DNA from 4 places in the Alkalimarinus alittae genome. Region 4 is predicted to be linked to each of the others. Evidence: riboswitches for the same ligand, from Rfam matches in the RefSeq annotation. Region 4 holds a riboswitch; each other region holds the start of a gene.
The links. A riboswitch is a leader RNA that binds a small molecule or an ion and turns the genes downstream of it on or off. The one in region 4 is predicted to bind cobalamin.
Positions count from the first base shown of each region.

Region 1: another riboswitch for cobalamin. It lies ahead of bluB (5,6-dimethylbenzimidazole synthase); the one in region 4 lies ahead of NKI27_RS01605 (TonB-dependent receptor plug domain-containing protein).
Region 2: another riboswitch for cobalamin. It lies ahead of NKI27_RS00485 (ribonucleoside-diphosphate reductase subunit alpha); the one in region 4 lies ahead of NKI27_RS01605 (TonB-dependent receptor plug domain-containing protein).
Region 3: another riboswitch for cobalamin. It lies ahead of NKI27_RS06960 (CbtB domain-containing protein); the one in region 4 lies ahead of NKI27_RS01605 (TonB-dependent receptor plug domain-containing protein).

Region 1 is NZ_CP100390.1:2,655,990-2,658,191, forward strand. Features, by position in the region: gene selD (selenide, water dikinase SelD) at 1-699, opposite strand, end outside; cobalamin riboswitch at 878-1,076, shown strand; gene bluB (5,6-dimethylbenzimidazole synthase) at 1,123-1,869, shown strand; gene NKI27_RS12130 (YchJ family protein) at 1,883-2,202, opposite strand, start outside.
Region 2 is NZ_CP100390.1:107,803-110,004, forward strand. Features, by position in the region: gene NKI27_RS00480 (LysR family transcriptional regulator) at 1-522, shown strand, start outside; cobalamin riboswitch at 573-827, shown strand; gene NKI27_RS00485 (ribonucleoside-diphosphate reductase subunit alpha) at 988-2,202, shown strand, end outside.
Region 3 is NZ_CP100390.1:1,535,873-1,538,074, forward strand. Features, by position in the region: gene NKI27_RS06950 (transthyretin-like family protein) at 1-405, opposite strand, end outside; gene NKI27_RS06955 (hypothetical protein) at 686-982, shown strand; cobalamin riboswitch at 1,029-1,233, shown strand; gene NKI27_RS06960 (CbtB domain-containing protein) at 1,266-1,451, shown strand; gene NKI27_RS06965 (CbtA family protein) at 1,533-2,202, shown strand, end outside.
Region 4 is NZ_CP100390.1:363,560-365,761, reverse strand. Features, by position in the region: gene NKI27_RS01610 (EAL domain-containing protein) at 1-919, shown strand, start outside; cobalamin riboswitch at 979-1,159, shown strand; gene NKI27_RS01605 (TonB-dependent receptor plug domain-containing protein) at 1,363-2,202, shown strand, end outside.

The DNA of each region.
Region 1 (2,202 bases), 2.0 Mb from region 4:
TAAGCCAAAGCCAGTGACATCGGTTAATGCTTTAACGCCTTCCATTGGCGCTACTTTCTTGCCAAATGTATTGAGCTGACACATGATATCTCTTGCTAACGTGCTGTGTTCAGGCTTTAGTATTTTTTGTTTCTGCGCGGTCGTTAAAATACCAATTCCTAAGGGCTTAGTGAGGTAAAGCTTACAGCCTGTGGTGGCGGTATTATTTTGTTTTAATTCGGACAACAAGACAGATCCTGTGACGGCTAAACCAAAAATCGGTTCTGGTGAGTCTATACTGTGTCCACCGGCTAATTGAATACCCGCATCGGCGCAAGCTTGGCGCCCTCCTTCAATTACTTGTTGTGCCACCCCCGGCCCTAAGCGGTTTATTGGCCATCCTAATATAGCAATGGCCATCATAGGCGTGCCCCCCATTGCGTACACATCGCTAATTGCATTGGTGGCGGCAATACGGCCAAAGTCAAAGGGGTCATCGACTATAGGCATAAAAAAATCTGTCGTACTGATAATGCCAATACCATTGCCCATATCATAAACAGCGGCATCATCCCTTGAACTATTGCCGACTAACAAGCGTGCGTCAGGTGCTATCGTTCGTTCTGTTTTTAAGATGGTGTCCAGTACCTTAGGGGATATCTTGCAACCACAACCTGCGCCATGGCTGTATTCTGTAAGCTTTATAGGGGTCTTATTCATGGATTAATCCGAAGATGAAATGTAAAGCGACTGATAAATGTTGCGTAGTTTATAAGCCTTAATTACTCATCGACATTGATAAAAAACAATTAAGCGATTCTTTCACACTCAAGCAAAAAACAGCATTGACAAATTTGAGTGGTTTTGCAAAAGTGCTCTCCTCGCTTTTAGGTGCCATTACTGTTCGCTTAGTGACCGTATTCATTCACAAGCAGCATTAAAATGGAGAATCGGGAAATCGGTTAAAGTCCGATACGTGCCCAGCGCTGTAATGGTGATTGTTCAACATAAAGTGCCACTGGATATATTAAACATATCTGGGAAGGCCATTGAGCAAGTTGACCCTAAGTCAGAAGACCGGCCTTTAAGCTTTCAGAGACGTTTGGACAGGCGTACTCTCACTTTTCCGATAAGGGGAATAAAATGGAAAAGAAAGATCCTCAACACCAAGACCAACTATTTTTTTCTGACGATGAGCGGCACGGTCTGTATAAAACCATCTTTAATAGACGTGATGTTCGCGGGCAATTTAAACCAGACCCGATTCCTGACGATGTTCTAAGCCGTGTCTTATATGCAGCTCACCACGCGCCTTCTGTCGGATTTATGCAGCCTTGGAACTTTGTGGTTGTTCGATCGCAGCAGGTCAAACAAAATGTTCATAGCGCGTTTGTTGAAGCCAACGACAAAGCAGCAGACTTGTTTGAGACTGAAAAAAGCAAAACATATCGATCTTTAAAACTAGAAGGTATTCTTGAGTCGCCGGTTAATATTTGTATTACTTGCGATCGCCAACGTACTGGGCCCAACGTCATTGGCCGCACATCTATGAAAGAGATGGATCTGTACAGCAGTGTATGTGCTGTACAGAACTTTTGGCTAGCGGCGCGAGCAGAAGGGCTGGGCGTTGGATGGGTGAGTATTGTTGAGCGTAAGGCGCTTAAAGAGGCTCTGGCCATCCCATCTGACATCGTTCCCATTGCCTATTTATGTGTGGGCTATGTATCGCACTTTTTTGATAAACCTGAACTAGAAACGGCAGGTTGGCTAAAAAGAACGCCGCTTGATGACCTTCTCTATTTTGACCAGTGGGGCGAGCAGAGAAACACCGAAGAAGACACTTTGGTTTCTCAGGTCGTTGATGACAAGCACTTTCCGGGTGAATGGTAGGCAACATAAAGCGTTAAGCGCAGCACTTTTTAAACTTCTTATCACTTCCACAAGGACACGGGTCATTTCTGCCTACTTTTAACTGGCCCGTTGACGCTACATCGCCATCAACATAAAACCACTGCCCTCCTACCTTCTCGAACCGTGACACTTCATGGAGGCCTTTAATCTCACTTCGTTGGCTGTCACCGTTAATCCCTTTATCTTTAAACCAAGCGATAAACTCTACAATACCCTGCTCACCTTGCTGGCTGCTCTTAACGATCTCTAACCGCATCCACTCTGTTTTTTCAGCAGACTCGGCTAAATCTTGCCTATCTAATGCAGGCTGCT
Region 2 (2,202 bases), 260 kb from region 4:
GATATCGACGTAAAACAAAAGTTTCAGTTTGGCGGTATTGGGGCGTTGTTTAATCATGAAATTGATTTATTAGTGACCCCAGATCCACTTTATCGGCCAGGGCTCATTGTTACGCCTGTATTTGAGTATGAACAGCGATTAGCGATCAGCGCGCAACATCCATTAGCCAACAAACCTTACTTATTGCCAGAAGACCTGCAAGACGAAACATTAATCAGTTATCCCGTTGAGAAAGACCGTCTCGATATTTATACCCAGTTCTTTTCATTGTCTGAATTTACCCCTAAAAAGCATAAAGAAATAGAAACCACCGATATTATGATGCATATGGTGGCCGCAGGCAGAGGCGTTGCGGCTCTGCCGGGCTGGTTGATTGATGAGTATGCAGACCAACTTCCTATAAAGTCGTTACGACTGGGGTCAGAGGGTATCGCAAAACATATCTCGCTCTGTACTCGAGAAGCCGATGCCCGCTTAATTTATGTGCAAGATTTTATCGAGTCTGCCTGCAAAGCGGGCTAATTCAGCAAAGACACAATCAAACGTTGATAATTGAGTTGGCCCCATATATAGTGCCCATTCTTTGGTTTTTTACGTCTATGTTGTGTTCTTTATTTGTACAACATCGTAAAACTAAGAGGGAATCCGGTGAGAATCCGGAACTGACGCGCAGCGGTATTGGGGAACGAACGCGACACGAGTGGTTAACACTCAGGCACTGTTTTTGGTTGGTAATCATTAAACAGCAAGCCGTCGTTGTAGGCGATAAAGCATCATGCTTTTGATGGCCCCTAAGTCCGAAGACCTGCCTAAGATCTCATCATGGTGAGCGTTATCACTATGTTCTGAGAATTAATCATACCTTCGCGAAAAGGGTAATGAAAATGTGTTGCTACGTTTTTGTTTTGTGCTGTCTGGTCATCTAGACGTTCAGCCCTTTCGTGAAGTTATTGTCTTTTCCGCGAATTGAAAACAAAGGCGTTGATCATGTCTTCAGAATTATCTGCCCAAGTGGGGGTTAACCCCTCCATATCTACTCCTTCAATAACTAGCACCGAAGGGCTTAGCTCATTTCAGGTCATTAAACGTAATGGCCAAGCCGTTCCTTACCACGACTCAAAGATTGCGACGGCGATAACAAAAGCGATTTTAGCGGTTGAGGGCAGTTCTGCCTCCGGCTCAACACGGGTCAAAGAAACCGTTGATGCATTGACTCAAACGATTAGCGCTAACTTCTACAAAAATAAGCCTGAAGGCAGTGCGATTTCCATTGAAGAAATTCAAGATCAGGTCGAATTGGGCCTGATGCGACAGGGTCTACACAAAGTGGCGCGAGCGTATGTATTGTACCGCGAAGAACATAGTAAAACCCGAGCCAGTGACGAAGACATCTCGGCTCAGTCTAAGACCTCTTCCCACGCCAACATTAAAGTATTGAATGCCGATGGGTCCGAATCGCCACTCAATATCGGCCGAATCAAAACCATTATTCACGAAGCTTGCGCAAGCTTAGACGATGTGAATGCTAATGATTTGTTCGAAAAAGCACAAAACAACCTCTATAACGGCATTAAACAAAAAGACATCGCCACGGCATTGATTATGGCGGCGCGTACACGTATAGAAGAAGAGCCTAATTATGGCTATGTAAGCGCAAGGCTATTATTAGACTCGATGCAACAAGAAGCCTGCCAGTTTTTGGATATCGCGACGCCAGACTCCTTTCAAGATATGAAAAGCCTTTATGCTGATTTGCTCAGCGTGACCTTGAATAAAGGGGTGGAACTAGAGCTGATGTCTGCAGACTTATTGGCTTTTGACTTAAAGCGCATAGCCGAGGCGATCAGGCCAGAACGAGACTTTCAGTTTACCTATCTTGGCCTGCAAACCCTGTATGACCGTTATTTCATTCATTGGCGAGAAACCCGTTTTGAGTTGCCGCAAATCTTCTTTATGCGAGTCTCGATGGGCTTGGCGCTGTTAGAAGATAATCCGACAGAGCGGGCGATTGAATTTTATCATTTGTTATCGACATTTGATTACATGTGCTCAACACCCACCTTGTTTAACGCAGGTACTAACCGGCCTCAGTTGTCATCCTGTTATTTAACCACTATTCCCGATGATCTGGCGGGAATTTATGATGGCATGAAAGATAATGCTTTGTTGTCAAAGTGGGCCGGTGGTTTAGGTAACGACTGG
Region 3 (2,202 bases), 1.2 Mb from region 4:
CACGTGTTCTGCGTTGGTGCGAATCATATACTCGTCTAAGCCACTTAATTCCCCCATTGTACGGTAATTGCGTTTACTGTTTAGCCAAACATCTATCGGTTGAGGTGTGTCCTCTGGAAATGCCGTTATTGTTTGTGGAATGACGGTTTCATGGGGGAGTAGGCGGCCAAATAGCATGAACTTTACGGCTTCAGAAAAGTAAAACCGTCCTTGTTCATCGGTATAGGTTTTGTCTTTATAATCTTTATTGGCCCAAGTGAAATGATAGCTCCGTTCTACTTTGACGCCCTCAAGAGGCTTGCCCTGTTTGGATAGTTGCCCTCTCACAGCAGAAAATAACGAAACATTAAGGCCTTTATTAGCGTCTTTAAAATTGAGGGAGGGTGCTATTTTTTCTGCTGCCATACTGCTACCTAACCAAAAGAGAAGCGTTAACCCAAGTATTAACTGTTGTGCCATCATTGATATTTTTTTACCGAAAGATTATGCATGTATAACGATTATTAAAAGGCTATGTAAAACACAGTTCATCCTACCGCATCAAAAAGCTTACACTCAAGCGGCTATTTTTATTACTTTTTAATTGATTAATTTATCCCTTGAGATAGATACTTAGATTACTCAAGCTAGCCATAGGAAATCGAGACATTTATGGCTGCTAGCTTTAATCCTATATGAGGTGGTGATGTATCCAGAATTACTCTCGTTTTTGTCTGGTGTTTTAACTGGGAAGATCGATGCTGCAACATTTCGCCGTACTGAATTGACATCAATTTATCTTGAAGGTGATTGCCTGATCTTTAGTTTAAAAGGCCTTTACGACTGTTTTAGTGGCGCTGATAAAGGGTCGTATAGTGAGTTTATTAAAATGCTGTACTCAAGCACTTTAAATTCAGACCTCGCTGCTTTGGGGGGGCGTGTAGAGGTTCATCAATCGACCTCAAAAATTGAAACTAGTTTATATCGATTGGTTAGGGTATAAAAACGACAGAATAATACTCGTTGAATACTGGTCATTATACATGTACTATTCCAATCAAATTATAGGTGCCCTTATTTTTGGGATAATCGGGAAGTATGGTAAGCCACGATGCGATTCCATCACTGCCCCCGCAGCGGTAATAAAGAGTAGTTTGCAGTAACCACTGGCTTCACGCTGGGAAGGTGTAAACAACGATCATCTTTTGATGATTCTCTTTTAGTCCGAAGACCGGCCTGTATTTATTCTATTATTTAACTATGCACGGCGGGTGCTCGAGGTTTTTATGTCTACACAAATATCTACCAACCAACAAACTCTTTCTATTCCAGCGACGTCTACTTTAGCTCAGAATCTAGCAGCATTTGCATTTGGTGCAATTGTTTTGTTTGCTGTGGGTTTTTTGCCAATGTCTGCGGCTCATAATGCTGCGCACGATACTCGGCATACGCTAGCATTTCCTTGTCACTAAGCGTTTAATTTTCTTTATTAAAAAATTACTACTTACTTAAGCCTTTTATTGGCTTGAGCTTTTTTGCTGTTGGAGTTTTGTATGGTTTTTCGCCGCATTATCTTTAATGCCGTGTTTATTGGCTTGGCTGCTGGTTTATTATTGAGTTTGATACAGGTTATTGGTGTGTCGCCTATTATTTTTGAGGCTGAGACGTTTGAGGTGGTTGAAGAGGCTCCCGCTGCTGCGGCTCATGACCACCATGGGGTTGAAGAAAGTAGTGGGCATCATCATGATGCAGAAGCTTGGGCGCCAGAAGATGGCGCCGAAAGAACACTCTACACCGTTGCGTCTAACGTATTGGCGGGTATAGGCTTTGCGTCCGTAGTACTTGCCTTGATGAGTCAGTTGCAGTTGCAAGGTATCACTCAGGTTAATGTTCAAAAAGGGTTGCTGTGGGGACTTGCAGGTTTTGCCGTCTTCTTTGTGGCGCCTGGTATTGGTTTACCGCCTGAAATACCGGGTACAGAAGCAGCAGTGATTGAGAATCGCCAACTATGGTGGCTATTCGCAGTTGTTTGCGCGGCTATTGGTTTGGCTGTGATGGCTTTTGCTCCGATCAAGCTTAAGATCTTGGGAGCACTGAGCATTGCCTTACCTTATATTGTTGGCGCCCCGCATGTTGATGGCCCTGAGTTTGCTCACCCAGACCCTGCGGCTGTTGCTAGCCTTACTGAATTACACTTTCAGTTTATTATGGCTAGTGGTATCG
Region 4 (2,202 bases):
CCCTGAAGATAGCCACGACAGCCAAGAGCTCGTTCGTTTTGCAGATATGGCGATGTACAATGCCAAAAACAAAAAAGGCAATCAGTTTAGTTTTTTCCAACAAGATATGAACGAAAAGCTACATCGCCAAAAAGAAATATCAAACGATATACGCAACGCATTAGAAAGCGATGACTTCCACCTCGTATTTCAACCTCAAGTGAATGCAAAATCCCTTCGAATCTCAGGTTTAGAAGCCCTGATTCGCTGGAGGAACAAAGGTGAATTAGTACCACCACAAGACTTTTTGCCCATCGCTGAGCAAAACGGTCTAATGCCATTAATCGGTGAGTGGGCCCTTAAAAGTGCCTGTCTCAACGCTTTAACATGGACTGACAACGAGCACCCTATCACGCTAGCCGTAAACGTTTCGCCCGCTCAGTTTCATCAATCAGACCTAACTGCCAGCGTTCGCAAAGTATTAGAGGAAACTAATTTTCCACCTGAACGATTAGAACTTGAGATTACAGAAAGCCTATTAATGCAAAACCTAGACTCGGCGGTACAAACAATGAATCAGCTGAACCAGCTAGGCGTTAAGCTTTCAATTGATGATTTCGGCACAGGGTATTCTTCATTAAGCTATCTTAAGCGCTTCCCAGTACAAAAAATTAAAATCGATCAATCGTTTGTTAAGGACCTTGAGAGAAATGAAGACGATGCCGCCATCGCGCTAGCCATCATTCAGCTAAGTCATACGCTCGGGATGACAGTCGTTGCCGAAGGGGTCGAATCTGAAGATCAGTTAAAAATGTTGCAAAAAATGGGCTGCGACATTATCCAAGGGTACTATTTTAGTCGGCCTATCGAGCAAGCAAATGTAGCAAACTGGATACAGGACGCGGCTATTGACGTAGACCCAGAAATCATAATGGTTTAAGCATTCGCCCCCGCCTCCTGTTTTACTGGCAAGATTGCATAGCATGACCATTTTCGTTTAGAATCGCCGCTGAAGACGGTTCTCTTACCTGAGATTAAAAAGGGAACACGGTTAAAGACCGTGGCTGCCCCCGCAACTGTTAGCAGAAAGTATTGGCGCTTATACCACTGGGTAACCGGGAAGGTGCGCTAAATACGATGACCTGCAAGCCAGGAGACCTGCCGTTAGCATCGTCACCTACCATCAAGCGGGGAGCTTGTTTGGGCGGATTCCGTAATGGTGGCAATAACATCGATTATTGTTGCTGGAAATGAATCTGTAAAAGGTATCTCTTTTTCCTATTCCTGCTTCTATATTATCCATCTGCTCAGTAAGTTATTCGCTGACAGTATGCATAATAGAGATGTATCTCCAGCTCCATGTTTTTTTATTAAGGAGCGTAAATGCTGTACCTCAATACCTTCAAGACGTCTATTTTAGCATCGGCTATCACATCTCTTGCTCTCTCTTCTGGCGCTCATGCTGAAGCACCGGTAGACAATTCGGGCACCATACAACCAACTGAGGCTAGAGAAATCGTCATCAGTGCCTCTCGAATCGAAATGGCTCGTGAAGCCTCTGGTAGCGCGGTTACTGTTTTAGACTCAGACTACCTTGAACAAAATCAGGTTCGCGTTATTTCTGACGTCCTGAGAGATATCCCCGGCGTATCAGTGAGTCGAGGGGGCGGTTTAGGGTCGCCAACCAGTGTTCGTATCCGTGGTGCAGAAGCAAATCAAACCCTAGTACTGATAGACGGCATCGAAGTCAATGATGTGGCGCTTGACGGCGAGTTTAATTTCGGCAATCTGCTTAACCTTGAAGTTGAGCGAGTAGAAGTACTGCGTGGTGCCCAGAGTGCTCTTTGGGGAAGTGACGCCATGGGCGGTGTGATAAACATCGTGACGAAAAAAGGCAGTGGTGCGTTAAATGGTAAAGCGACAATAGAAGGCGGCAGTTACGACACGCATCAAGAAACGCTGAGCATTAATGCAGGCACAGAGAATTACAACTATGCGTTAAGCGGCACCCTGCTAAATAGCAATGGCATATCAACGGCTAACGAAGAACGGGGCAATACAGAAAAAGATGGCTACGAAAACGCAACCATCAACTTTAAAGGGGGCATTCAGGTCTTAGACAATCTTTCTGTAGACCTCGTTTTACGTTATCTAGACGCAGATGTAGAGACCGACGCCTTTATGGGCGGTGTAGGCGCTGTCGATAGCGCTGAAAACTCAGAA